2 regions of the uncultured Planococcus sp. genome follow, and region 1 is predicted to be linked to the other one. Evidence: predicted binding sites of a transcription regulator. Region 1 holds the regulator's gene; the other holds the start of a gene.
What was found. The regulator LexA, encoded in region 1, represses DNA repair genes until DNA is damaged. The targets are predictions, from matches to a motif close to CGAACATATGTTCG.
Positions count from the first base shown of each region.

Region 2: a site for LexA is predicted at 6,454-6,467, ahead of Q0785_RS16115 (DNA repair exonuclease). Genes of this name have one in related genera too.

Region 1 covers NZ_CANMXD010000004.1:311,636-326,494, reverse strand. Annotated here, with positions in the region: gene mutS (DNA mismatch repair protein MutS) at 1-974, shown strand, start outside; gene mutL (DNA mismatch repair endonuclease MutL) at 979-2,784, shown strand; gene Q0785_RS08240 (alpha/beta hydrolase) at 2,865-3,785, shown strand; gene miaA (tRNA (adenosine(37)-N6)-dimethylallyltransferase MiaA) at 3,778-4,734, shown strand; gene hfq (RNA chaperone Hfq) at 4,745-4,969, shown strand; gene Q0785_RS08225 (rhodanese-like domain-containing protein) at 5,820-6,119, shown strand; gene Q0785_RS08220 (trimeric intracellular cation channel family protein) at 6,244-6,849, opposite strand; gene Q0785_RS08215 (methionine gamma-lyase family protein) at 6,959-8,185, shown strand; gene Q0785_RS08210 (MerR family transcriptional regulator) at 8,313-8,699, shown strand; gene glnA (type I glutamate--ammonia ligase) at 8,741-10,075, shown strand; gene Q0785_RS08200 (hypothetical protein) at 10,381-10,509, shown strand; gene Q0785_RS08195 (Na-translocating system protein MpsC family protein) at 10,693-11,388, shown strand; gene Q0785_RS08190 (hypothetical protein) at 11,686-11,874, shown strand; gene Q0785_RS08185 (hypothetical protein) at 12,038-12,457, shown strand; gene Q0785_RS08180 (hypothetical protein) at 12,521-12,715, shown strand; gene Q0785_RS08175 (class I SAM-dependent methyltransferase) at 12,813-13,547, shown strand; gene lexA (transcriptional repressor LexA) at 13,616-14,236, opposite strand; gene Q0785_RS08165 (LysM peptidoglycan-binding domain-containing protein) at 14,402-14,719, shown strand; gene Q0785_RS08160 (recombinase family protein) at 14,716-14,859, shown strand, end outside.
Region 2 covers NZ_CANMXD010000011.1:140,305-155,163, reverse strand. Annotated here, with positions in the region: gene Q0785_RS16155 (ABC transporter ATP-binding protein) at 1-995, shown strand, start outside; gene Q0785_RS16150 (YheE family protein) at 1,105-1,308, opposite strand; gene Q0785_RS16145 (DUF445 family protein) at 1,391-2,533, shown strand; gene Q0785_RS16140 (YlbF family regulator) at 2,556-2,903, shown strand; gene Q0785_RS16135 (enoyl-CoA hydratase) at 2,994-3,773, shown strand; gene Q0785_RS16130 (YhzD family protein) at 3,870-4,055, opposite strand; gene Q0785_RS16125 (ABC transporter ATP-binding protein) at 4,182-5,081, shown strand; gene Q0785_RS16120 (ABC transporter permease) at 5,074-6,324, shown strand; gene Q0785_RS16115 (DNA repair exonuclease) at 6,488-7,705, shown strand; gene Q0785_RS16110 (AAA family ATPase) at 7,710-10,550, shown strand; gene yhaM (3'-5' exoribonuclease YhaM) at 10,547-11,485, shown strand; gene Q0785_RS16100 (peptidylprolyl isomerase) at 11,625-12,521, opposite strand; gene Q0785_RS16095 (hypothetical protein) at 12,964-13,149, opposite strand; gene Q0785_RS16090 (DUF3267 domain-containing protein) at 13,211-13,756, opposite strand; gene Q0785_RS16085 (HTH-type transcriptional regulator Hpr) at 13,857-14,420, opposite strand; gene Q0785_RS16080 (YtxH domain-containing protein) at 14,725-14,859, opposite strand, start outside.

The DNA.
Region 1 (14,859 bases):
ATGAAGTCAAACAGTATATTTCACGTATTCAGCGATTGGCTTCTTCGCTCAGCGGACTGGATGTCTTTTTGAGTTTCGCCAATGTTGCTGAGAAATATCGTTTTGTGAAACCTGAGTTCAATGATGCCAATGAAATTTCCATTATTGAAGGGCGTCATCCGGTCGTTGAAAAAATGCTCAATAAGCAGCATTACGTACCGAATGACTGCATTCTAGCGGAAGGCCAAAACATGCTGCTGATTACCGGCCCGAATATGTCGGGTAAGAGTACGTATATGCGACAGGTGGCGTTGACGATTGTGTTGGCGCAGATCGGCAGTTATGTGCCGGCTGAATCCGCAAATCTTCCGATCGTCGACCAAATCTTCACTCGAATCGGAGCGGCTGATGACCTGGTTTCAGGGCAAAGTACGTTTATGGTCGAAATGCTTGAGTCGCAATACGCCATTACCCATGCTACAAAAAACAGCTTACTGCTTTTTGATGAAATCGGACGAGGCACATCGACCTATGACGGCATGGCACTTGCCCAGTCGATGATTGAATATATCCATAGAGAAATCGGCGCCAATACACTATTTTCTACGCATTACCATGAATTGACGGCGCTGGAAGCTTCGCTTGATAAACTGCATAATGTCCATGTGGCGGCAATGGAGCAATCGGGCAAAGTGGTCTTTTTGCATAAAGTGAAAAAAGGCCCAGCTGATAAAAGTTACGGCATTCATGTCGCTGAACTGGCGAATTTGCCGGAACCGATTCTGGCCCGTGCCCGTGAATTGCTGAAAACCTTTGAAGAAGATAAAAAACAACAGCCAAAAACCATTGAGCAATTATCATTTTTTGATGATGCCGATACTGAAAAAGATGAAATCCTGCAGACAATCAAAGACGTTCAAGTATCCGCAATGACGCCGCTTCAAGCTCTGCAGATGCTGAACGACCTGCAGCAGAAGTTAAACGATAAGGAGTGAGACTATGGGCATCATTCAATTGATGGACGAACCTCTATCCAATAAAATAGCCGCTGGTGAAGTGGTGGAACGGCCGACGTCAGTCGTCAAAGAGTTGGTGGAAAACGCCATCGATGCCGGAAGCACAACGATTGAAGTGCTGCTCATCGAAGCAGGATTGACCTCCATCCAAATCATCGATAATGGTGCCGGCATGGACGCAGATGATGCTTTGCTGTCGTTTTCCCGCCACGCCACCAGTAAAATCGCCAATGAACATGATCTCTTCCGCATCCGGACGCTTGGATTCCGCGGGGAAGCCCTGGCCAGTATCGCTTCGGTCTCTAAAGTGACCTTGCATACATCGGATGGTGTGAGCGGAACTTTTGTACAGATGGAAGGCGGACGCCTGACTGAACACCGGGCCGGTTCCCTTAGAAAAGGGACGGATATCAAAATCGATCAATTGTTTTTCAATACACCTGCACGCCTGAAGTATATGAAAACGCTGCAGACGGAGCTTGGCCATACAATTGATCTCCTCAATCGTTTTGCATTGAGCTATCCTGGAATCGCGTTCAAGCTGACGCACGATGGCAGAACGATTCTTCAGACATCCGGCAGCGGAGAAATCAAACGTGTGCTGGCTGATATATATGGAGTGGCAATCGCCAAGAAGATGATTCCGTTTGAAGGGCAGTCGCATGACTACAAGGTTTCAGGTTATGCTTCACTGCCTGAAATCACGCGCGCCAATAAAAACTATATATCCTTGTTCGTCAACGGAAGATGGGTCAAGCATTACGCTATCGCCAATACGGTCCATAGAGCCTACCATACCTTTTTGCCGCTCGAGCGGCAGCCGATTGTTGTGCTGAATATCGAAGGCGATCCTTATTTGACGGATGTCAACGTTCATCCTGCCAAGCAGCAGATCCGGTTAAGCAAAGAAAAAGAATTGATGGAATTGATATACGAAACCATTCGCCGGACCATCAGTACGGTAGTTCGTGCTCCCGTGATCGACAAGCCGAAACCGGTCAAACAAGCACCTACCAAGCAATTGGATCTGTGGAAAAGTTCGTTTACAGTCCAAGAACCGAAACAGCCCTTACCTGACAATGCAGTTGAGGAATGGCATGAGCTGCCGGTTGAAAAAGAGCAGGAACTGGTAGAATCTGATCCTGTCTCGTTTGAAGAGAAACTGCCGACGCTGGAAGAGCCCGAAGTAGATGACAGTCCGCAATTCCCTGAACTGGAAGTGGTGGGCCAAATCCATGGCACTTATATTGTGGCGCAGAGCAGTGACGGATTTTACCTGATTGATCAGCATGCAGCACAGGAACGAATCAAATACGAATACTTCCGCGAAAAAGTAGGGGAGATCGACAGCGATGAAAGGCAGTCCCTGCTTTTGCCGCTGACTTTCCACTACAGCCGTGACGAAGCCTTACGATTAAAAGATCATCTGGGTGTCCTGTCCGATAGCGGTGTATTCCTCGAAGAATTTGGCGATACTTCATTTATTGTCCGGGAATACCCGACCTGGTTCCCGAAAGGCTTCGAACAGGAAGTCATCGAAGATTTGATTGAACAGGTCCTGACTGAACGCAAAGTGGATGTCAAGAAGCTGCGTGAAGATGCGGCAATCATGATGAGCTGCAAGCGGTCGATCAAAGCCAATCACTTTCTTCAAAAACACGATATGGAACGTCTGCTTGCGGATTTGAAAAGAGCGGAACAGCCGTTCACTTGTCCACATGGACGTCCCGTCATCATTCATTTCAGAACCTACGATGTTGAAAAGATGTTCAAACGTGTAATGAATTAAGTTTATCAAGGCTTACCCGAAAGAGTTTTGGGTATGGATATAGCATAGGTGAAACGACACGTTAAGGAGGAGTGTGGAGAATGCAGATTAGCAAAGACTATATACGCGTCTCCGATGGGCAGGAACTCTATGTTATGCGTTATGAACCACCAAGCCCGATTGGACATGTCCATATCATTCATGGAATGGCAGAACACATCGGACGCTATACGGAATTCGCGGAGTATCTGGCTTCCCGCGGATTCATCGTCTCAGCCCACGACCAGCGCGGCCATGGGAAAACAGCAGAACGCAACGGTGTAAAAGGCTATTTTGCGGATCAGGATGGATTTGAACGCGTGGTTGAAGATGCCCATGCAGTCATCACGGAAGTGCAGATGTCGACCGGCAACCTGCCGCTGATCTTATTTGGCCACAGCATGGGTTCGTTTGTGACTCGCCGTTATATGCAGCTGTACAGCGAAGACATCAGTCGCGTGGTCTTGTCCGGAACAGGCGGAGATCCCGGTACATCCGGGAAAATCGGATTGGCGGTGGCGGTGGCTTCAGCGAAATCACAGGGCAAGCAGCAGCCGAGTAAAGCACTTGGCAAGATGACTTTCGGCAACTACAATAAACCGTTTAAAGAAGAAGATTCCTCCTATGCATGGTTGACCCGGGACAAAGAAGCAGTTGCAAAGTATGAAGCTGATCCTTGGTGCGGCTTTGAATCGACCAATCAGTTTTATATCGATTTGTTCTCAGGTCTTGCTGTCATCAATAAACCTTCAGAAATCGCCAAAATACGGAAAGACTTGCCGGTCCTGTTGATCAGTGGAGCAAAGGATCCGGTTGGTGATAACGGCAAAGGCGTTTTCAGCTCAGCGAAGCAATTTGTTGAAGCGGGAATGGTCAATGTTAAAGTTTACCTCTCAGAACAGGGCAGGCATGAATTGCTGAATGAACTTGATCGCCACGCTCACTTTGAAATCATTGGTGATTGGATGTGCGGAAATGATTGACGTAGTGGCCATTGTTGGTCCGACAGCATCCGGGAAAACGGCATTGAGCCTCGAATTGGCCAAACAGATGGACGGCGAAATCATCAATGGGGACTCCATGCAGATTTACCGGGATATGACGATCGGAACAGCAAAGATTCTACCGGAAGAAATGGCGGGAATTCCTCACCATCTCTTGGATATTAAAGAACCGGATGAAAGCTTTTCGGTAGCTGAATACCAGAAGCTGGTACGGGAGAAAATTGCGGAAATACGTTCGCGTGGCAAACTGCCGATCATTGTCGGCGGCACGGGAATGTATGTGCAGGCAGTGTTGTTCGATTATCGCTTCTCCGAAGAAGCGGTCGACCAAAAGCTGCGCGACAGCCTGAATAAGGAATTGGAACAATTCGGTCCTGAAAAGATGCACCAGAAATTGCTGGAACTGGATCCGCAATCAGCGATACACCCTAATAATGCACGCCGCGTTGTACGGGCAATTGAAAACCTGATGAGCGGCCAGGAAAAAAGCGACCGTGAACTGACGTTGTCGCCAATGTACAATGAAGTTATCATCGGGTTGGATATTCCAAGAGATATCCTGTATGAACGCATCAATCAGCGTGTGGACAGCATGATTGAACGCGGCTTGATTGAAGAAGTCGAAGCTTTACGGCAAAGAGGCATCCGGGAAGCGCAATCGATTCATGCCATCGGCTATAAGGAAATTTATGACTATCTCGATGGACGTACAAGCCTTGAAGATGCGATCATCAAGCTTAAGCAGAACTCGCGTAAATATGCCAAACGGCAGTTTACCTATTTTAAGAACAAATTGCCGATTTTCTGGATTGATGCCTTGAAGGATCCTGAAAAGAATCTCCAGGAAATAACCGCTTTCATGCAGGAAAATGACAGAAACTGTCGAATTGATAGACTTACGGCAAATCAATCACAAGTAGAGAAATAGGGGGATTCACATGAAACCGATCAATATTCAGGATGTCTATCTAAACCAGCTTCGTAAAAATAATATTTATGTTACGGTATTTTTACTCAACGGCTTCCAATTAAAAGGAACCATTAAATCTTATGATAATTTTACAGTACTGGTCGAAACAGAAGGCAAGCAGCAATTAATCTACAAACATGCCATTTCAACATTTTCTCCTGCAAAAGCTGTAGCGATTGAGCACGAAGAGTAGAATGGATTCCGGACTGCAGCTGCAGTCCGGTTTTTTGTTATGTTTTAGGGTTGCTTTTGTTGTCAGTCTACACGGCTGCTTGCGTTTTCTCGGTGTCCAGACTCCAGCGCCCAGCTCTTTGGGTCATAAGCCAGCCCAGCTGTGCGGCTGAAAATAAGCCGCTTCGCCAATCTGTCTTATGCCCGGCAGAGCTACACGGGCGCTTCCGCTTTTCTGGTTGTCCAGCTCCAGCAGCCAGCCCCTCGGGGTAATAAGTCCCTCCGGCAATGCAGCTGAAGAGATGCTGCACAGCCAAAGTGCCTTATGCCTGTCGGACCTACATGGCTGCTTGCGCTTTTCTCGGTGTCCAGACTCCAGCGCCCAGCTCTTTGGGTCATAAGCCAGCCCAGCTGTGCGGCTGAAAATAAGCCGCTTCGCCGATCTGTCTTATGCCCGGCAGAGCTACACGGGCGCTTCCGCTTTTCTGGTTGTCCAGCTCCAACGGCCAACTCCTCGGATCATAAGCCACTCTGGCTGTGCGGCACAAAACGCCGCTTCGCCAGACCGTCTAAACCTTATTGCTCCTGCAGCACTTTGTGCTTCGTCGCAAAGAGGTGGCTCAAACTACCTTTGAGCCACCTCTTGCCTGTCGGAGCTGAACGGCCGTTTCCGCTTTTCAGTGTCCAGCTTCAGCACCCAGCCCCTCGGGGTCATAAGTCGCTCCGGCAATGCGGCTGAAGGGATGCCGCACAGCCGGAGCGACTTATGCCTGTCGGGCCTAAACGGGTGCTTACGCTTTTCAGGTTGACAGCAAGCTTTTTGGAGTATAGCATTTTCAGATGAATAGGATTTTAATTCAGGAGGCGTATCCATGAAAACCATTACAGCAGATGAATTGCAAGAACGAGTAGAAGCTGGAGAAGAATTGAACATCATTGATGTTCGTGAGGACGACGAAGTAGCTGCAGGAATGATTCCTGGAGCCAAACATATCCCTCTTGGTGAAATTGCAGAACGCACAGGGGAATTGGATGCAGGAACGGAATATTATATGGTTTGCCGTGCAGGCCGCCGCAGCGAAATGGCTTGTGGTATTTTAGAGTCAAACGACATCAATACGATTAATGTTGAAGGCGGAATGACTGCCTGGAATGGCGAAACAATCGCATAAAAGATCATAAAAACAGACCGTTCGGCATATGCCAAGCGGTCTGTTTTTATGATTGATAACATATATTGTTTCAACTCTTCATGGGAGTTCAGACATTTGAGCTGGCCGGATACTTAGGTTTAAGCTACGAAATCTGGATTTTGCGTGCCGGCAATCGCCATTTGAAGGTATAGGACAGGATTCGCAGGATAGTGATCAAGACAAACAAAGAATAAAGCATCAAATCGGAATTGGCTAGATTAAAGCTGATGAACAGTCCCGCCAATGCTGCCCATACAGCATAAATTTCCGATTTCAGAACAAGAGGTTTTCTTCCAGCCAATAAATCACGGATAATTCCTCCGCCGGACCCTGTTAGTACAGCTGCCACTACCACAGCGAAGAGCGGCAATTCAAGTTCAACCGCATAGATGGCTCCTTGAACGGCAAAGGCTGATAATCCTATGGCATCAAAAAAATGTCCCCAGCGATTCCAGTGGCCAAGCAATTTATGGGGAAATAAGAAAACAACCGTAATCGAGATAAGGGCAAGTTGTAACATGAATTCCTGTTCCCATAGAGCCGAAACGGGTACTCCAATCAATAAATTCCGGATGGCGCCTCCACCAAAGGCGGTGACAACGCCAAGAAGGTAAACGCCGAAGATATCATATTCTTCTTCCATCGCGATAATTGCACCGGATACTGCAAAAGCAATCGTACCGATGGCGCTCAGTACTTCCCAAGCCATAAGCCTTATTCCTCCTTAACATACAACTCTATGAATTGTAGCAGAATTTGACGCTATTTCAAGTCATGCCGCATAATAGAAAGAGAAATTGAAGAGAATGGAGAATTACATGCTTACAACGATAAAAACGATAGAAGAAACGATTCAGGCCCAGCTGCAGCTGGCCGATGAAACGGCTTACGTAAATCAGAAAAAAGTGTTGGAGGCTTTCCACAGACAACGCGTCAGCGATCATCATTTCAAACCATCAACTGGATATGGCTATGACGATGAAGGACGGGATACGCTTGAACGGGTATATGCGGATGTTTTTAAAGCGGAAGCCGCTCTTGTCCGTCCGCAGATCATCTCGGGAACCCACGCCATTACCATCTCATTGTTCGGTGTGCTGCGTCCTGGAGATGAGTTGCTTTATCTAACAGGAAAACCCTACGATACACTGGACTCCATCGTATCCGGCGGTGAAAAGGATACAGGTTCCCTGAAGGACTTCGGCATCAGCTACCAGCACGTGGAACTGGACACGGATAATAACATCGACTGGTCAGCTGCAGAAAAAGCGATCAGCAGCCAGACGAAAGTGATTGCGATTCAGCGTTCCAGAGGTTATGATACACGCCCTTCCTTTACGATAGAAGAAATCGGTGAAATGGTTTTAAATATTCGCCGCCTCAAACCTGAAGCCATCATTTTTGTCGATAATTGTTATGGTGAGTTTGTGGAACAGCAAGAGCCAATTGAAGTTGGGGCGGATTTGATTGCCGGTTCCCTTATCAAAAATCCGGGTGGCGGCCTGGCGAAAATTGGAGGCTATATCGCTGGCAGAAAAGATTTAATCGAAAAATGCGGTTATCGCATGACTTCACCGGGTATAGGGGCAGAGGCAGGTGCATCATTGAATGCATTGCCAGATATGTACCAGGGCTTCTTCATGGCTCCCCATATCGTCTCTCAAGCTTTAAAAGGGGCAATCTTTACGTCAGCCTTATTGGAACGGGCTGGGATGAAAACGACACCCCATTGGAGCGATAAGCGGACAGACTTGATCCAATCCGTATCATTCCAAACGGCTGATCAGATGATTGCCTTTTGCCAAACCATCCAGGCGAGCTCGCCGGTCAATGCCCAATTCAAACCAGAAGCGGCCTATATGCCAGGCTATGAAGATGATGTCATCATGGCAGCAGGTACATTTGTCCAAGGTTCCAGCATAGAGCTGACAGCAGACGGGCCGATCCGGCCTCCTTATACAGCTTTTGTCCAGGGCGGACTCACATACGAGCACGTAAAAATTGCGGTGCTGAATTCAGTGGAGTCTCTAAAAAAACTGAAATGAATCCAATTTAATTTCCGTATCATTTTTACGGAAATTTTTTATGTTAGAAAACATAACATTCATTTGACAAATAATCTAACATGATATATGCTGTAAGAGTAGTAATTATTTGAAATGGGTGAATCTTATGACGAACCGGGTAAGACGGACGATGCCGCTTTTGCCGATCAGCATCGTAATGCAGCTGACGGAATTGACAGCGAGACAAATTCGTTATTATGAAGAGCATGATTTAATCAGCCCTGCCCGAACAGAAGGCAATAAGCGTATGTTTTCATTGAACGACGTCGATACCCTGCTTGAAATTAAGGACTACCTGGATCAAGGGCTTAATATTGCAGGCATCAAGAAAATATACGATATGAGAGAAACGCCTGCAAACGAAAAGCTGGAGCCGAAAAACTTAAGCGATGCGGAGCTGCGAAAGTTGCTGCATGAAGAGTTGAAGCACCAGGCAAGACCCGTAGAAAGAGGCGGCTTCAGACAAAGTGATTTATCCCGTTTCTTTAATTGAAATGGGCTTACATACTACATTCATAGGAGAGTGAAGAGAACATGGGCAAGTATTCAAAAGAAGACATTCAACGATTAGTAAAAGAAGAGAACGTTAATTTTATTCGTCTGCAATTTACCGATATTCTTGGGGTCATCAAAAACGTTGAAATACCGACATCCCAATTGGACAAAGCACTCGATAACAAAATGATGTTTGATGGATCTTCTATCGATGGATTTGTACGCATCGAAGAATCTGATATGTATTTATTCCCTGACCTGGATACATGGGTGGTATTCCCTTGGATCACTGGTAAAGGAAAAGTAGCTCGTTTAATCTGTGACATATACAGCCCGGACGGCACGCCATTCCCTGGAGATCCGCGTACGAATTTAAAGCGTGTATTGAAGGATATGGAAGAGCTTGGATTCACACATTTCAATCTTGGGCCAGAACCTGAATTCTTCCTGTTCAAACTTGATGAAAGAGGCGAACCGTCTCTTGAATTGAATGACCACGGTGGATATTTTGACTTGGCACCAATGGACCTTGGTGAGAACTGCCGACGCGACATCGTTCTTGAACTGGAGGAAATGGGCTTTGAAATCGAAGCTTCCCACCACGAAGTAGCACCAGGGCAACACGAAATCGACTTTAAATACGCAGATGCCATTAGAGCATGTGATGAAATCCAAACTTTTAAATTGGTCGTTAAGACGATTGCCCGTAAACACGGACTTCACGCAACATTCATGCCGAAGCCATTATTCGGAGTCAGCGGTTCAGGAATGCATATGAACCTTTCCTTGTTCGACGGAGACCGCAACACATTCCTTGATGAAGACGGCGACATGAAATTGAGTGAGACAGCTTACCAATTCATAGCTGGAATCATTGAACATGCTAAAGGCTTTACCGCGGTAACCAACCCGCTTGTAAACTCGTACAAACGTCTAGTACCTGGTTACGAAGCGCCTTGTTACATCGCTTGGTCCGGCCAAAACCGCAGTCCGTTAGTGCGTATTCCGGCATCACGCGGCTTGTCTACACGTGTAGAAGTGCGTTCAGTCGATCCGGCAGCGAACCCATACTTAGCGATGGCTGTTCTTTTAGGGGCTGGTCTTGATGGAATCCGCAAGAAAATGACTCCGCCAAAAGCGGTGGATCGCAATATCTATGCGATGAACCAAAAAGAGCGTGAAGCAGTTGGTATCGAAGATCTTCCAAGCACTCTTCACAATGCTTTGCAGGAACTTCAAAAAGATGAAGTCATGACTAAAGCGTTAGGCGAACATATCTTAAACAACTTCGTCGAAGCGAAAGAAATTGAGTGGGACATGTTCCGCACAAGCGTCCACCCTTGGGAACGTGAGCAATACTTGAAAATGTATTAATATAAATGGATGGAAACCGTTGGAGCTTAAGAGCTCCAACGGTTTTTTCTGTTTTCATTAGAAAATCAAAGTGGGAAATATGTATGGAAAATTTGCATAATTATCCGATTTCTAGATTGAATAGTTTTCCGAAATCGAAGATGGCTGAATAAAAGACTGAAATTTAAATAAGAGAGAAACTTATGGGTGTGTTCATGCGACTAATTGTAAACAATCCAATTCAATGGATCTTGGAAAGAGTTGTTATCCCGTACTTTATTCTGATAATCGACTATATTGCTGATACGTAAAGAGGAGGAGAAATCATGTTCATGATTTTAAATGCAGCTGTTATTTCACTCTGGATCACCTCACTTATCGCTTTTGGAAGTGGCTACATCCGCTACAATAAGAAGGAACGGGCTTATGAGAAAAGGCAAAGAGCTGATTCCTGATCAGCAGACGGGTTTAGTGGATTACTGAATACTATGGTATAGTACACAAGCTTCTGACACTACGTATCAAGAGATTAGCACTAGTATTAGCGTAGTAAGCGCGATTAATAGTAGTCACTGCGAAACTCCTGTATGGTTGATAGAATGGAAAGAATTCTATCTTCCATTCAGAGGGGTATTAAAATGGTAAAAGAGCAGGAAAAGACGATTGAAGCTATTATCAGCAGGTTTTCGTCAACGATTTTGCGTTCTCATTTCGGCAAGGGTCCAAAGTCGGTTTATGTCAATATCGTTCACCCCTTTATTTGTATACAAATAAGAGAGTTTTTATCACCAATGGAAAAAATTCTTCTCAGTAAAAATGAAGGCACCAAGGTTCTCGAACTGAGAGATTTATTAATGGAAGAAATTGAGCAAGAATTTAAAATAAACTTTTGGAAAGAAGCAAATCTAGATATTAAAGAACTTTATGCCGATTGGAATTTAAATCAAAAATCCGGTATGATTCTAGCGATCCTTAAAGAGGGGGACATAGAGAAGAAGCCATGGCCAAGCGAAGTGGATGAGAAAAAACTTCTTGATGAAATCATCAAAATAAGTGAAATCGGACAAAAAGAGCCCGGTTCCACTGAGCTCTTCTGGTTGGGGGAAAGAACACTGTTAATAAGGCGAATAGAGATATTCACTCTTCTTGAGAAGGAACTTATTAATCTGGGGTTTTCAGAAACGCTGAAACTTGCAAAACGGCCATTGGAATATAAACTTTTTAAACAATCTACATTAGAGAAGATATTGAAACGGCCGATAGATGATATTTATGTCGACTGGAACTTTAATGAAGATAAAGGATATGCAGTATTGGCCTTACAAAAGAAATAATAAGGATTTTGAGCATCTCTTCGGAGGTGCTTTTGTTTTGGAAAAACGAATTCTTACAATAAGGCTGCCCTAATTTAGTGATTGACCAGAATAACCAGCTGAAAAATAATAGGTCTACAGCAACGTAATGGAAAAAAGGAATGATAAAAATCAACCTAACAGAACAATAATGAAATCAAAAAATGGTTTACAGGCTGAATTTTAAGGTTATAATTAATTGCAGCCAAAAATTTTAATAACTCATACTGAATTTTCCTTCGGATGAACTGAAGGAAGATTTTGTGGGAGGGGATTAAATTGAGGAAAATTCAAGGACTTTCAAATTTAGTAGACTATTTGGAATCAGTAAATTATCCACTGGCTGCAGAGCAGATTACAGATTTAATGTCGAAAAGAAAGATTCCGCATCGCAAAGCATATCAGGATATTGTGATCTTTAACTTGGAGCACATAGACTGGTGGATTGCTGAGCAGCAGAAACGATGATTTTGTAAGGAATATGCTTAATTGAAAGAAAAGAGCCTTGGGTTTAGTTCTGAAAAGAATTAAACCCGAGGTTTTCTTTTTTTTATGGTAACTTTATACACTTTTGTCCGTCTACTGTTATAATAATCTAAAAGCGAAGGAGAATTCGGCTATGCGCTTTCTAATGACAATCATTATCTTTTTAATATTTTTTTCATTTGCTGGGATCGGCATCTATGTTATAGGTCCGGATTTTTCGGCGGATCGCCTGGTTGCTGAAGCGACTGAAGAACTGCGGAATAGCGGCCAGATGGAAAAAATAGTGGAGTATGTAGAAAATGACCCTCAAATGCTTGAGTACATAGAAGAGGCACAAGTTGCTGAACAAAAAAGTGAGACTTTACCGTTTCAGACAACTGGAGATGCCGCAGGAACAGTCATTAAAAAGGTAGGGATAACAGACTTGGCTAAAATGAAGTCTGGTGTTGAAGATGGCTCGATGTCTGCTGACGAAGTGATCCAAAAACTTGAAGAAGATTTAAATGAAGAAGAACTGCTTGCTCTTAAAGTCATTGTTTATAAGGAATTATACAAACAGCAATAATATTACATGTATGATAGACTGTTTCACGAAGACAAAGTAAATAGATAGAAGGAGGCCATTGCTATGAAGTCGTTTCAAGTAGAATTTAATTTTGATGAGGGAAATACATTTATTCATAACGTCCAGGCAGTAGATAAAGAGTCGGCATTAAGCAAAATCCCTTCCAATGGTACTTATGAAATTTCCGATCCGGAAACGGGTAATATTTATCGCATCACCATCAATTTGGTTAAATATATAAAAGTCAGCGAATTGTAGAAGATTTCTTTTCTATAAGCCGCGCGGTAGGTGCTGCTTATGCAGCATCTTTTTTTGAGCTGAAAAGTAACTGTAAATCGAATTATGGAGGGATACGATGAAATACGAAGGTTCCAGTGCATACGAAGAAAAGGATTTTTTAGAAAGTTTCCTGCAAAGAAGAAATCGGCTTGAAAGTCCTAACAACAGCATTGAAAAGCCGGTCATCTATGAACTGCTGGGAGTATTTCAGAATAAGCGGGTATTGGATCTGGGGTGCGGAGATGCCTTGTTCGGAAAAGAGCTGCTGGAGTCTGGAGCTCTGCACTATCATGGGGTGGAAGGGTCGGAACAAATGTGCAGATTGGCATCGGTAAATTTAACAGGGCTAGATGCACAGATCACGAAGTCCACGATGGAAGGGTTCGACTTTCCGGAAAGTGAATATGATATCATCGCTTCCCGTTTAGCGATGCATTACTTGCCTGAAGTGGATCAGGTATTCCGAAACATCCATATGTCGTTAAAAGACAACGGGAGATTTGTGTTCAGTGTCCAGCATCCGTTGACGACTTCTTCTTTTGAAAGCAAAAAAAACGGTGATAAAAGAGGCAGTTGGATTGTAGATGAATATTTCGATGAAGGGGTGCGGCAGGAGCCATGGATCGATAAAATAGTGGTGAAACATCATCGAACCATCGAAAGTTATTTCTCGGCACTGACAAAAGCAGGATTTACAGTTACTGGTCTGCAGGAAGGGAAGCCGAAACCTCAATATTTCGAAGAGGAACAGGAGTACATCAGGAGAAAAAGAATTCCTGTAGTTTTAGCGTTCAGCTGCATGAAACGGTAAATCGGAAGTCAAGTCTACATAATAAAAATACAAAAAACCACCGGGGAATTTTCCCGGTGGTTTTTTGTTTAATGGATTTGGCGATAAACTCCAACGACTTTACCGAGAATCGAAACTTGATCCACAATGATTGGATCCATCGATGAATTCTCCGGCTGAAGGCGGAAGTAACTATCTTCGCGGAAGAAACGTTTGACTGTTGCTTCGTCTTCTGCAGTCATCGCGACAACAATATCTCCGTTATTAGCAGTTTGCTGCTGCTTCACAATGACATAATCACCATTTAAAATTCCGGCTTCAATCATACTTTCACCCATGATTTCCAGCATGAAGATGTGATCATCTTCTGTGCCATAGCTTTGGGGAAGAGGGAAGTATTCTTCTACATTTTCAATTGCCGTAATCGGGATACCGGCAGTTACCTTACCGATTAACGGTACATGTAATACAGGACTTTTATCAATAAGCGCTTCATCAGTGCTGATAACTTCAATTGCTCTGGGTTTTGTTGGGTCGCGACGGATCAGGCCTTTGCTTTCAAGGCGAGCCAGATGGCCATGTACGGTCGAACTGGATGCCAGACCGACTGCCTCCCCGATTTCACGCACGGATGGCGGATAGCCTTTTAAGCGGACTTCTTCTTTTATAAACGACAATATGTCTTCTTGGCGTTTGGATACTTTTTTCAACAGTTTCACCTCATTTGAGTAATACTACTTGATTTCTACCAATAGTATACCAACTCGGGCAGTGAAATGCAAACATAGGTTCGAATATTATTCTTGACAAAAACACCTGTTCGCATTAATATGAGAACATACATTCCGAACACTCATTCCCAGGAGGCGATTTATTTGACGATCATCCGACAAAATTCTTACTTAATCTTGTTTTTTGCTTTAATTATGGTGTTTACTTTTTATGCGATCCTGTCCCATAATACAAACAGTGCACAAATGAGCCAAGTTGAAATAGAAGAAGGCGACACACTCTGGACATTAGCTGAATCGTTCAGTGGCACAACCCCCCATCATGAATGGATAGAAGAGATTATGAAAGAGAATAACCTTTCAACTTCTAAAATCATCGCCGGGCAATTACTCAAGATTCCCAGTGATCATTTAAGATTTGCTCCTGATGAGACCAGTAAATTTGCAGGTGATGCTGAATGAAGAAAAACGCATTAATTTATTGCCGTGTCAGCACGACCAAAGATACACAGGAATCTTCCTTAGAGAGACAGGAAGAAGAACTGATGAAGTTTGCGTATGAACAATCCTATAAAGTAGATGGTGTTTTTACCGATCAGCAC
Region 2 (14,859 bases), on a different contig from region 1:
TGCGTTCCATGACCTTCATCCTGTTCGTCTGGTATTTTGGAGGAGCTTCCATGTCCGGAAACACAGTGGTGACGGTCGGAGTTCTGTATGCGTTCATCGACTACATCATCCGGCTGTTCAACCCGATCAACGGCATCGTCAATCAATTCGGTCGTCTGGAGCAAGCATTGGTGGCTGCCGAACGGGTATTCCGCCTGCTGGATCAAAGTGGAGAACCGGTAGTGGATAAAAAAATAGCGCGTTATCAGGGCAATGTCCGCTTTGAAAAAGTCTGGTTTGCCTATAAAGAGAAGGAATATGTGCTGAAGGATATAAGCTTTGAAGCGAAGCAAGGGGAGACGGTGGCATTGGTTGGCCATACCGGTTCGGGTAAAAGTTCCATCATGAACCTGTTATTCCGCTTCTACGATGTCAGTGAAGGAGGCATAACCATCGACGGCATCAACGTCAATGACATGCCCAGACAATCGGTAAGGGAGCATATGGGCATCGTGCTGCAGGATCCTTACCTGTTCAGTGGAACGATCGAGTCGAATGTCACGCTCGGAGATGAGCGGATTACCAGGCAAATGGTCATTGATGCCTTGGCAGCAGTGGGCGGCGAGCGGGTATTGAACCATCTGCCGAAAGGAATCGATGAGCCGGTCGTAGAAAAAGGCAGCACGCTTTCTTCCGGACAGCGTCAATTGGTGTCCTTTGCAAGAGCATTGGCATTCGATCCCGCCATATTGATACTGGATGAAGCAACTTCGAATATCGATACGGAGACGGAGGAAATCATCCAGCATGCCATGGATGTATTGAAAAAAGGCAGAACGACGTTTATCATTGCGCATCGTCTGTCGACCATCAAGAATGCAGACCGCATACTGGTGCTGGAAAAAGGAGAAATTGCTGAAGCCGGTTCACATGAGGAATTGATGAAGCTTGGCGGCACCTATTTCCAGATGTACAAAATTCAATCAGGAATGTCCCAAACCCAATCTGTTGGGTAAAGGGGCATTCCCTTTTTTTGAGTTCACGAAGCTATCGCTGTTAAATTCAGCTGGCCTTCCCTATAATTGAAAGAGCGGACGAAAAAAAGCGCAGGAACTTTCCCGCGCTTTAATCGTATACATGGTAGAGCATCAGCTCGTGGATCATGGTTTTGATGGTGTCTTCGTCCTGCGGTGCTTTCGAGCGCCACTGGATGCTGCCATCGGGATGGTACTCTCCAGTAATCCGTTCATTTTTATAAAAGAAGGAAATGTCCCATCCCGGCAGTTGACGATTTTCGAACATCGGCTTGAATTTAAAATGCTGAAGCATGCAGATTCCCCCTTACCTTGCTCTTTCCATTATAGGGGATTTCACCGAATACACAAAGCAGAAAAAGAAATGAGTGACAAAAGTGAATATCATATGGACTTTAGCTTTTATGGCAGTAGTAGGCGCATTGATTGGTGGGGTCACAAACCATTTAGCGATTAAAATGCTTTTTTGGCCTTACGAGGCAAAGTATATCGGCAAGTGGCGTGTTCCACTGACACCTGGGCTCATCCCGAAACGGCGCGATGAATTATCCCGGCAGTTGGGAAGGACCGTCGTTGAGCATCTGTTAACTCCGGAAACATTCAAAAAGCGTTTTTTCAATGAAGAAATGCATGTGAAAGTAGAGAAATGGATCAACCGGCAGCTGAATAAGCATTTGTTCGATTCGCCGAAAACATTCAATGACTGGCTGCAGGCGGCCGGGCAAACAGGAATGGATCGTAAAATCGAGGCAAAGCTGGATGAATTGGTCGAACTTCAGAAAGATTCGCTGCAAGCCTATATTGCGGGCAAGACCATCCGTGAACTCATGCCCGAAAACTGGAAAACGGAAACTGAGGCAAAGCTTTTTGAAGGTGTGCAGTATGCAATCGATCAAGGTACGACATATTTCGAGTCGCCGCATGGCAGGCAGACCATCAAGTCGTTATTGGATGAGTTTCTGGAATCGCGCGGGCGTTTCGGCCACATGCTGCATTCGCTGCTTGGTGAGTCGAAGCCTCTGGTCGACCGCATCCAACCGGAAATCATCAAATTCCTCAACTCCCCAAGAACGTTCGAACTCATTGGAACTTTGGCGTTCAGTGAATGGGAAAAGGTGCAGGACCGCAGAGTCGATGAATTGCTGAAAGAATTTGATTTTGACACGGCATTGGCAGCAGTGAAGCAGTATGTCCGTGAAAAAGCAGCAGTATCCACGCGTTTGAACGCAACACTTGCAGAGACTTGGCCTGGAGGGTTAGAATGGACAAGTGTCAATATTACTCCACTTGTGACAGACTTTGTCTTCGAGCAAGGAGAGCATAAACTGGAAGAAACCATATTGAAGATTGATATGGAAGGTATGGTGAAAGAGCAAGTCGATTCTCTGCCGCTCAGCCGCCTGGAAGAACTGGTGCTTGGGATTTCACGGAGAGAATTTAAGATGATTACCGTACTGGGCGCTTTTCTGGGAGGATTCATCGGAATCTTCCAAGGGATTTTCGTCATGGTACTAAACTGACTACAGAAGGAGATTGATGAAAATGGCAGTAAACATTTACGACGACATCAACAAATTGGAAAGCACGTTCCGTGCGACAGACGAGTTCAAGAAATTGGAAGAGGCTGTAGCGCAAGTGACTGCAGACAAAGAAGCGAACGAATTGTTCAAGACTTTCCGCGATTTGCAGATCTCTCTTCAGCAAAAACAGACACAAGGTGAAGAAATCACTGAAGAAGAAATGATGAACGCCCAGAGCACTGCACAAGCAGCTCAACAGAACGAAAAGATTTTGGCGATGCTTGAAGCCGAAATGGGATTGAGCCAAATGATCGAAGAAGTGAACCGTGTCTTGATCAAACCGGTACAGTCGCTATACGAAAGCATGTAATTTTTACAGAAATAAAGGGTTTTAAAAGAGAGACACCGAATACGTAAAGGTGAATGACAATTCATTTTTACGAAGGGGTGTCTTTTTTTTATGTATGAGACGATTGAATTAACGAAACAAGGGCGTATCGGACAATTGGTTCTGAATCGGCCGAAATCAATGAATGCGATGAATGGCACGATGATGAAAGAATTGGCGGATTGCTTTGAGTCGCTGCTGCAGGACAGTACGGTTCAAGTGTTGATCATCCGCGGCGAAGGAAGAGCTTTCTCAGCCGGCGGTGACATCAAGGAAATGATGGATCCGGATAATCCAATGGATATCGAGCTGGTCATGAAAGATGTCAGCCGGTTGGCAAAAGCGCTTTACACGCTGCCGCAGATTACAATTGCTGTAATCCATGGGGCATCTGCAGGGCTCGGCTTCAGTATCGCATTGGCTTGTGATCATGTGATCGCTGAAGAAAACAGCAAATTGGCCATGAACTTTATCGGCATCGGACTTGTGCCTGATGGCGGCGGCCATTTCTTTATGAAAGAACGCGTCGGCGTACCGAAAGCCAAGCAACTCATTTGGGCAGGGCAGACTTTAAAAGCGCATGACGCCCTGGCAAAAGGCCTGATCGAAGAAGTGACAGCCGAAGGGCGGGGCCTTGAACAAGCTGAAAGCTATGCGGCTGAAGCGATTGCCTCACCACTTAATGCCAAATTGGCATCCAAGCATATCCTTCATCAATTGAAAGTGGATGAATTGGAGAATGTACTGGAAATGGAAGCGAAAGCACAGTCGGCTATGCGGAAATCAGCGGATCACCTGGAAGGCATCCAGGCATTCGTCGAAAAACGCAAACCCGAATTTAAAGGCAGTTAATTAATGAAGGCATGGATCAGCGGAGGTTTTTATGCCTCTTCTATATGAATAGCAGAAAAAAGCATGGCGGGAATTTCCCGCCATGCTTTTGCGTTTCTATGAATGGAAAAGAAGAAGTTTTCCAGCAGGTGATGCCAGACGATGGGTTTGTTTGGTCAGCCCTTTTTCTTCCAGGATGACTTTTCCTTTGTCACGCGCTTCCTCATCTGTTTCGGCCGTAAATGTTTCGTCCATTATCTGTTTGCCTGTTTGTTCGAATGCAGTCAATTTATAAGTTCTCAAGTGAATCAATCCTTTCTGAATGGATATTCATTTTAAGTATAAAGGGTTTCTTTTGAAAAGTCCTGTAATTTTTGAAACATTTCGTCAGATGTTTCGTAATAAGTAGAAAGGAAGGGGCGACCGGAAATGGCTTTACATGTAGAACAGGTGACGAAAAAATTCGGTGACTTTACAGCGGTGGATGATCTCTCGCTGTCAATCGAAGAAGGGGGGATGCACGGTTTCCTTGGGGCCAACGGGGCGGGCAAGACGACAACGTTCCGGATGATTCTCGGGCTGTTGGATCCCACGCACGGAACAGTACGCTGGAAAGGAAAGCCTATTACATATGCAAGCAGTCCGGATATTGGCTATCTGCCGGAAGAACGGGGCCTGTATCCGAAGATGAAAGTTGAAGAACAGCTGGTTTATTTGGCACAGCTGCGCAAGATGACGAAGGTGGATGCCAAGCGTGAAACGGCTGCCTGGCTGGAGCGCTTTGAAGTACCTCATTATGGCCAGAAAAAAGTGGAAGAATTGTCGAAAGGCAATCAGCAGAAAATCCAATTGATTGCGTCGCTCTTGCATAAACCTTCACTGTTGATATTGGATGAACCTTTTTCAGGGCTTGATCCAGTCAATGTGGAAATGCTGAAAAGAGCCATCCTGGATTTTCAGAAGCAGGGAGCAACCATCGTCTTTTCCAGCCACCGGATGGATCATGTCGAGGAACTATGTGATGAGATGAGCATTTTGGATCGCGGAAAAGTGGTTGTTGGAGGCTCAATCCGGGAAGTGAAACGGTCATTCGGCAAGCAGAAAGTCCGTTTGAATATGAATGCCGACCTCAGTCGTTTAAGCGAAATTGAGGGTGTCGATCATTTCACTAAAACAAAAGAGGGCGCTTTGTTTCAGATTACAGATGAACATACAGCCCAAATTCTCCTGAAGAAAGCTATGGAGTTGGGAACTTTACGCCACTTTGCGATAGAAGAACCTTCTCTGGAGGAAATTTTCATTGCGAAGGTGGGGAAAAAGCATGCATAGTTTTTGGATTATCTTCAAACAGGCATTTATGACCAAGGCAAGAACGAAATCCTTTATCATCACAACATTGATTGTCGTCGCCTCTTTTTTCCTTCTGGCGAATATACCGAATATCATCTCCCTTTTCGATAACGAAGAATCCGAGGAGAACATACTGCATGTCCTTGATGAAACCACAGAGCTGTTCCCTGAACTGCAGAATCAGTTTGAGTTGATGGACAGCGGCATCGAAGCTGTACCCACCTTTCTGACGGAAGAAGAATTGCAGGAAAGCATTGCAGAAGGCACCATCGATGATTATTTGGTGTTAACACAGAATGGCCAATTGCAGGCGCGCTATGTCTCGGAATCTGCCAATGAAATGGGCAGTGGAATGGAAATTGAAAATGCAGTTCAGGCCATACATACATCTTTAACTGCTGAAGAGCTTGGTTTGGACGATAATCAGGTGGGCCAATTGTTCATGCCGGTCGAATTTGAACGGCAAGCTATTTCGGAATCCTCCAAATCGCAGGAAGAGCTGAGTCAGGCAAGAGGACTTGTCTACGTTCTGATCATGCTGATTTATGTAGCAGTCATCTACTATCCGAATATGATCGCCATGGAAGTGGCAACAGAAAAATCCTCTCGTGTTATGGAGATTCTGATCTCCAGCGTGTCGCCGGTTAAGCATATGTTCGCAAAAATCGCTGGCATCGGCACCCTCGGAATATTACAGATGATGATATTCGGACTGGCAGGCTATTTCGCAATTAAAACGGCCGGCACCGATTTGACGGAAGGCTTTTTCAGCGTCATGGGCTTTTCGGAAGTCAAAATCAGCACATTCCTGTTCGCCATCCTCTTTTTCCTGCTGGGCTATTTCCTGTATGCGGTGCTTGCCGCATTGCTGGGGTCATTGGTCAGCCGGACAGAGGATGTGCAGCAATTGATGCTGCCGATGATGATTTTGATCATCCTCGGATCACTTATCGCGTTTTCGGGAATTTCGATACCGGAAGCCGGTTACGTGACCATCGCTTCCTTTATTCCTTTCTTTGCGCCTTTGGTGATGTTCCTGCGTGTCGGCATGCTGGATCTGCCATTATGGGAGCCGCTGCTGTCCATCGCGATCATGCTGGTGACCATCGGGATCCTCGGTTGGTTCGGTGCCCGTGTCTACCGCGGCGGTGTCCTGATGTATGGCTCGTCCCAATCGCTGAAGGACATCCGCAAAGCCATTCGTTTAGGGAATAATAAGTAATCGAGAGCTGTGCTCAAAGCACTGGGTAAGAGCTGGTTTCTTCAGTTCAATTTAAACAGAACATAAGGACGCTGTTTGCAGGAAGTTTCTTGCAAACAGTTTTTTTTATGAGATTTTCATGGTAAAATAGGAACAAATATTCGGTCAATAAAAGGGGTTAATTATGGAATCCATTCGTTTTATCCACACAGCAGATCTGCATTTGGGAAGTCCGTTCGTCGGTATGAAAGGTTTGCGGAAAGAGCAGTGGAAAAAGCTGAAAGACAGCACCTTGGATGCTTTCGATCGGCTTATTCAGCATGCCCTTAAAGAAAAACCCGATTTCGTCTTGATTGTCGGAGATATCTATGACGGTGAAGACCGCAGCATCCGCGCACAAGCCCGTTTTCAACAGGGGATGCAGCAGCTGGCGGAGCAGAAGATTCCCGTGATCATCAGCTATGGCAACCATGATCATCTGAGCGGCAATTGGACGCGTTTCAATCTCCCGGAGAATGTCCATACATTCGATGATTCGGTGTCCCAGTTTAACCTGGAAACTGCAGGCGGTTCCGTAATCTTCACGGGATTCAGCTATGGCAAACGCCATGTCAGTGAATCGATGGTCGAGCATTATCCCCAAGCGACAGATACGGACAGCTATCAGATCGGCATGCTGCATGGCAGCCTCGAGGGGGATTCTACCCATGCTGTTTACGCGCCTTTCAAAAAAGAGCAGCTGCTCAGCAAACATTACGATTATTGGGCGCTTGGCCATATCCATAAACGCCAGGAACTTCACAGGGAGCCATCCATCATTTATCCGGGCAATATTCAAGGACGCCACCGCAAGGAATCCGGTGTAAAAGGCTTTTATGATGTAACGCTATCGAAAAGGGATACGGCTCTGGAGTTCATCCCCACGTCAGTCGTACAATTCGAGCAGGTGGCCATTCCGGTCAAAGGACTCCTCCATATGAATGAATTGATCGATGCCTGCCGGCAGGAGCTGAGCCTATTGGGGGAAGCAGCGGGTACGGCAATCGTGGATATCGTGTTTACCGAGCTGGATCGGGAAAGTTTTCAGCTGTTAGCCGAAATTCCAGAGAGCGAGTTGCTGGAAACATTGCAGGAATCGATGGATGCATTGGATTATTTTATTTGGATCCAAGGGATTCAGTTTCAACAGGCAGAGAGTGAAACAGAGCTGTCACCGCTTGGGGCTACACTGGTTCAGGCAATCGAAGGGTGGAGTACAGAAGAATGGAAAACGGTGTTGAAGGATTTATACAGGCATCCGAAAAGCAGTCGTTTTTTAGAGCCATTGGCAGATCAATCCGTCGGGGATCTTCAACAAGCAGCCGCACAAAAAATTCGGCGCAGTATGCAGGCAGGAGAGTGACGGGATGAAAATTGAGAAACTGATCATTTACGGCTTCGGCAGGCATGAGAATCGGACAATCGACCTGACCGATCAGTTGGCATTGTTCTATGGACCCAATGAAGCCGGAAAAACAACCATGCAGCAATTCATCATCCAAATTCTATTTGGTTTTCCTGCACGCAATGGGACGCAATTACGCTATGAACCGAAAGACGGAGGGAAATACGGGGGTCAGCTCCATATTTCCGATCCGCAATATGGGAGACTGGTGATTGAGCGGATAAAAGGAAAATCTGCTGGAGATGTCACGGTCTGGTTTGAAGATGGCAGGCGGGGAGCAGAAGCGGAGCTCAAGCAATTGCTGCGCAATTATGACCGCGCCTCGTTTGAAGCGGTTTTTTCATTTTCCATCCATGAACTGCAGGGGCTTGAAGGGCTGAGTGAAACAGAATTGAGCCGTACCCTGCTTGCTTCAGGAACCACAGGCATCGATGCAGTGACGCGCCTGGAAGGCCAGCTGGAAAAGGAAATGGCGCAGCTATTCAAGAAGGGTGGACGTACACCGGCAATGAATAGACTCGCTGAAGAACTCCGGAGCATCGAAGGTGAGCTGAAGGAGTACCGGGAACGGACAGAGCTTTATGGCCCTTCTATCGAGCGGCTGCGGGAAATCGAGCACCGGCTGTTAGCTGTTGAAGGCGAAGAAGCGGAAATAGACCAGGAACTGAAAAAACTTGGCAAATGGCAGCAGGCCTCTCCATTGCTTGCTGATAAAAAGAAGCTAACAGAACAGATTAAAACTTTGGAACTTGTACGATTTCCGGTGGATGGCAAAAGGCAGATGGATCGCCTGGTGGACAAGCTGTCGGAAACAAAAGCCGATTTGGAGCACGCGGCGAACCAGCAAGGCAGCTTGCCTGCCATTGAAGCAGGAGAACCTGCCTCTATTCTGGAAAACCTGTTGAACCGTGAATCGGATTGGCATCAACTGCGGATTCAGCTGGAACAAAAGCGCCAGGAGCATTCGGAACTGTCAGAAGACTGCGAGACCACCGTGTCATTGTTGGGACTGTCAGAACAGCAGGCATTGGCTGTAGATGTCTCTTTGAGCAATGAAGAGCAATTGCTTGGCAAGCTGAAGGATTTGGATGTGGAAGAAGAGGACCAGCGTTTCCGGCTGCGCAATCTGCAGGAAGAGAAAAATAAGCTGGCTCAAACAGAGCATGAGTTGACTTCTTTTTTGGCGGGAGAGCCTCCTGGAAAAGAACGGCTCGCTGCGGAACAATGGCCAGCCATCTCAGCAGAATTGGCAGAAGCCAAAGCAGCATCAAAATTTCAACAGGCCAGCAGCGGAAATGGATCTATGATCAACTATATGATGATCGCACTGGGTGTGATCATAGCTGCATACGGATTCATCCAAACCTCGTCAGTAGTGATGGTACTGGGTGCAACGGCAATCGGAGTAGGTGTCAGGCTGTTTCTTAAAACGCCGAAACCTGGAGAGCTGTCGGCAGAATACGAGGCGGTTCTGAAGAAGTACGCCGGCAAAGAAAGTGACTATGAAACCGTTACGAAGAAAGTCGCGGAATTTGACCGTCACCTGGATAATTTGATGGCTCAACGGGATGCCATTAAAAAGAAAATCACCACCTATTCAACAGAAGAACCTGGATATTCAGCTCAAGCTGCTTATCGTCAGTATCTGTCGCAGATCGGCCTACAGCCGGAAACAAGCCGCACGATGATTCTGGAACTATTTGAAAAAATCCGTAAGGTGCACCATGTCCATTCACGGCTGAAGCGGATCGAGGATGAAATCCATGTACTCGAAGAGCGGCAGAAGGAATGGTTGGAGAAAGCAGAAACGGCATGCGGTAAGGAATTGGCTGCTGGCGAACTGATGCCGGCTTTGCGTTCAGAGTTGGCACACCGAAAGCAGCAGCAGGAAGAATGGCTGAAAATAAAAGAAAAGCAAGCGGGGCTGGAGCAGGAAATCAGTCGTTTGACTGTGTACCGGGAGCAGCTTGAAAAGGAACAGCAGGTTTTGCTGGAATATGCTCAAGCGGAAAATGTTCCCGCTTTCTATGGTGTTGCAGATGCATGGGAGCGGAAACAGCAGCTGGAAAGAGAGCTTGCACTTGTTGATGGACAATTGGAGTCCATCGGTGATCATGAACTCCCGGATGGCTGGCAGCTTGATGATGCAGATGCGGCCTTGGAGAGATGCCAAGTCCAGTTGGCGAAACTGAAAGCAGAGCGAAATGAGCTGCTGGCTGAACAGGCGGATAAACAGCAATTGACCCGTTTGTTGTTGTCGGATACTTCCTACGAAGAAAAGCAGCAGGAATTTGAAGGAAAAAAAGCGGGATTTACTGAGTTGGCGCAGCAATGGTCCATCAATAAAGCAGTTGTGGAAGCGATCAAACAAACAATGGATGAGTTGAAAGAAAAGAAACTGCCGGCAGTGCTGAACAATGCACAGCATTATTTCAACCGGTTGACCGCTGGTGCCTATAAAGGATTGGCGATGAACATGGATGGGTATTTCGAAGCGGAGCGGCAGGACGGCACGTATTTCCGTATTGCTGAACTCAGCCAGGCGACAAAAGAGCAGGCTTATCTGGCATTGAGGCTGTCTTTAGCCGTATCGATGAAGAACAGCCATCCATTTCCGATTATTATGGACGATGCTTTTGTCCATTTTGATCGCAGTCGTCTGCAGCAAATGATAAACTTAGTGACAGAGCTGCAAAAAGAGCATCAGTTCATTTATTTCACTTGCCACGAAGGCATGCAACAGGCTTGGCCTAATGCGCAGATCATCAAAGTGGCCAATACCGAAAGGAGCGTTCATTCATGACTAAAGGAATTACACAGCGCGCAGTTGGCGAGACCGTCGACGAATTCCTGCTGATCAAGCAGTCCGTCAAGGGAGTCACAACTACGGGGAACCCATTTATTTCGTTGGTGCTGCAAGACAAAAGCGGCGATATTGAAGCGAAATTATGGGATACAAAAGATGAACAGGAAAAAATATTCGCAGCGGAAACGATTGTCCGTGTAGGTGGAGAAATCCACAATTACCGAGGGAAAAATCAACTGCGCATAAAAAGCATCCGGCCGGCAAAGCCCGAGGAAAATCAATCGATTGCTGATTTGATGCCATCGTCGGAAAAATCAACAGAAGAATTGCTGGAAGAAGTGATGAAGTATCTGTTTGAAATGGAAAACCCGCAAATTCAGCGGATTACCCGTTTTATGCTGAAAAAATACCAGCAGCAATTTCTGACATATCCGGCAGCGACCCGCAATCACCATGACTACGTTTCCGGCTTAGCGGATCATGTCGTTTCAATGCTGAAACTGGGCAAGTCATTGGTCGAAATCTATCCAGGCTTGAATAAGGACCTGTTGTATGCGGGAATTATTCTGCATGACATCGGCAAAGTAATTGAACTTTCAGGCCCGATTGCTACAACCTATACAGTGGAAGGCAATTTAATCGGTCATATTTCCATCATGGTGACGGAAGTGGCGAAAGCTGCAGAAGAGCTGGAGATTGAAGGGGAAGAAGTGATGCTCTTGCAGCATATCATTCTCTCTCATCACGGCAAGGAAGAATGGGGCAGTCCGAAAAAACCGATGCTCAAAGAAGCGGAAATCCTGCATTATATAGACAATATCGATGCCAAGATGATGATGATGGATCGCGTCCTTGGAAAAACCAAGGAAGGCGAATTTTCCGAACGCGTCTTTGCATTGGATAACCGTTCATTCTATAAACCTAAAATTTAAGAAGAAAAGTGCAAGCGTCCGCGTAGCCTTGCCGCTAAAGTCTGGACAATAACTGAAGAACGAAAATATCATAGTTTTTTAAGTTTAAAAAACCCCCGTTTCCTATAGCAGGAAACGGGGGTTTTTAGATCTTCAGTTATTATTCAGCAGGAGCGGCTTCAGGAGCAGGTTGTGGATTTAAGATATCATCCAATGCGCCTTCAAGATCTTCGTCTTTGATCTCGACATTTGCTTCTTTCATCAATTCAGCAACTTTTGGAAGCAAGGATGCTTGGTCTGCTTTTGAAAGTGCGATTTCAGAACGGATTTCTTCTTTTTGATCTTCCAGTGCCGGCTGGTCTTCCACCTGGCGTTTTTCAAGAACCTGGATGATATGGAATCCGAATTCAGAGGCTACAGGCTCACTGATTTCATCAACCTCAAGGCCATAAGCGACTTCTTCGAATTCAGGAACCATAGCTCCTGGACCGAACCAGTCAAGGTTACCACCGTCAGCACCAGATGCTGTATCAGTTGAGTTTTCTTCAGCTAATGCAGCAAAATCGCCGCCTTCATCCAATTCCTTTTTAAGGGAGTTGGCAGTTTCTTCATCAGCCACTAGAATATGGCGTGCATTCAACTCAGTGCCTTGACGGTCATATTGAGCTTGGATTTCTTCGTCCGTCACTTCAACATCTTCAGTCAATGCTTTTTCCTGCAAGATATTCAAACGGATGACTTTTTTGTAGCTTTCTTCTGTTTGATTGTTTTGAGCAAGAAACTGATCAAAGCTTTCGCCCAATTCTTCTTTATTGCTTTCGTATTCAGCATTCACTTCTTCGTCCGTCACTTCGTAGTTTTCAGCAAGCACTTTCTCAATCATAAGAATCTGTACTGCCTGTTCACCGATTGACGTTTTCATTTCTTGGTAAAGTTCATCTTTGGTGACATCGCCAACTTCAGATGTAACGATGACTTCTCCTTCACCGTTGTCGCTGCATGCAGCTAAAGCCAGTACGGATGCTGCCAAGGTTATAGTTAAAAAGGACTTTTTCATTGAATTTCGCTCCCTACTTTCTATCTGTATAAGTTGAACTAAAGATCTTCGCCTGGTGATATTCCACAAATCAGCTCCGCTTTCCTGCGGGCTCGCGCCGAACTAACTCGGGCTTTTGGCCCGAGTGGATTTCGGCACTTCGCTATCCCGCTGGAGTCTCCGCTGATTTGCTCCATATCTTTTATAGATATAGTAGAAACATAGAGACTCGCTTTGAATTCACTACATCTCTTAGCGCCGGCGCGCCCAGGGGCTAGGCGAAGCAAGAAGACTGGCGCTCTTTGCCTGGTTTCTTACGGGAGCCATGCCCAAAGCGTCCGAAGCGTTGTGTAAAAGCAAAATTCTTTAGTTCAACATATATAGTTGCAGTAATTACTATACTATAAACGATTCGCAGTATGCAAAGTTCCTAAAAAAATACACTTGCCAGGAGGCAAGTGATTTAAGGTGTAAATTCTACGCCTACATACAACGATACCAGTAGTATTGTGATCAATATATTAATGGTACGGAATATTTTTTGGTGATTTTCTTCCGGGATTTCCCGAGAAGTGACTAATGCCAATGTCATCCGGTTGATCTGGAAAAGATAAAACACGGAGAACATAACAATGAATGCGATAATCATGGATTTCCTCCCCTCTGACTTTACTTCCTAGTATAACAAAGACGGGAAGAAAAAGCAGGAATCAGCTGACTACTGGAGGTACTAAAATCTCAAAACCAGTCTCTGTTTCTTCTATTAATGCATACTTTGGAGAACGCGCTAAATTGCGAAGATAGATGATATCCGTCAAACATAGCGCACAATGATAGGCCAAAAGCATAGCGAAATAATGGCTGAAGGCAGGCATCAGTATACTTAAGGTGACAATGGCTGTGTTTAAAAAAAGAAAAGGTGTGGCCAATGACAAAAGAAAACGTAGTTTTGGTACCGGTTCATTGATATGAAGTAAAATAGCTGGACAAACTTTCAATTGTTTTCGAATGATGAGCTTCAAGGACTTGTGGCACCCGATCATCGGCAAAAAATGCAGAATTTTGTGGATCGGATAGATGGCCAGCAAAGCCAGGATAAAAAGCAGGAAATACTGATCGGATAGAGGTGTGGCATAAGCAATCGCAAGCCCAATGTACGAGGCCATAAAAACAGCGATTCCGAAAAGCGCTGATATCATGAAAAGCCGGTCAAATCCATATTGTTTTTTTACATTAATTGTTTTCCAGCAGTGCATGTGTGCATCCCCTATTTATAAATTCATTTTTGATTCGATACATACATTACAATGATTTATAAGGAAATGCAACCATAAATTAAATTTGGGGAATTACTGATTATTGTTGGCTTTCCTGGTGCATAATGACATGGTTTTCTTCACTGAATCTGTTCTCGATATTTTTGAAGGAAGCTTCAAATATCTCCATGAAATCATCTCCGTAAATGTTTCGGATGACGGCCATGATATCCATGAATTCAGGGAACTTTCCATACAGTTCACGCAATGGAAGAGAGCCGTCGATAACGGCGTGCGGAGTTTCATGATAATTCTCAATCATTTCCTGCATCAGTTTCTCGCCTTTTTCGGTCAGTTGTACATAGGTATTGCGCTTATCCGTATCGCGTTTCGAAAAAGATAGCAGTTCACGCTCTTCCAGTTTTTTTGAGAAATTAAAAGCGGTTGAAACATGCATGACGCCGAATTTAGCAACATCTGAGATGGAAGCTCCTTTTAAGTGGTACGAGATCCAAAGAATGTGATGCTCATTAATATTCAAATCATAAGGTTTTATCCACAACTGCCAATCTTTTTCCACCGCTTTCCACAAAGCTTTCGATAATTGACCGATGCGCTGGCTAAACAGCATAGCCTCTTTCATGGTATATTCCTTTTCATTCACACAAGCACCAACTTTCCTCCGAAATATTTTCTTTATTATAGCAGTAAAGCAAACGTAATTAAAGTAAGAATAGTAAAATAATTTACAAAAGCAATATGTAAGTACTGTAAAACATACTCGATCGGGAAAAAACAGCCGTAATCAGCTATTCAAAAGGCTGGATACAGCAAAGCTGAGCAGCAAACACTGACCTGACATTGAATAGTTATTTTCACGGATTGAAGGTGCCGAAAACTGCGTTTCTAGTTTTGAATGGGAGAATAAGGTATCCCACAAAAAAAACAGCTGCCCGAAGGCTGCTGTTTTAAGCGGTTTGTGTATCGTCATCGACTTTTTCCTTTTTAGGTTTATCATCGTCATTGTCTTTTTTATCTTTACTGATAGTATTCTGCAATTCTTCAATTGCGTTTTGGATTGCCATGATTTCAAGCTGGAGATG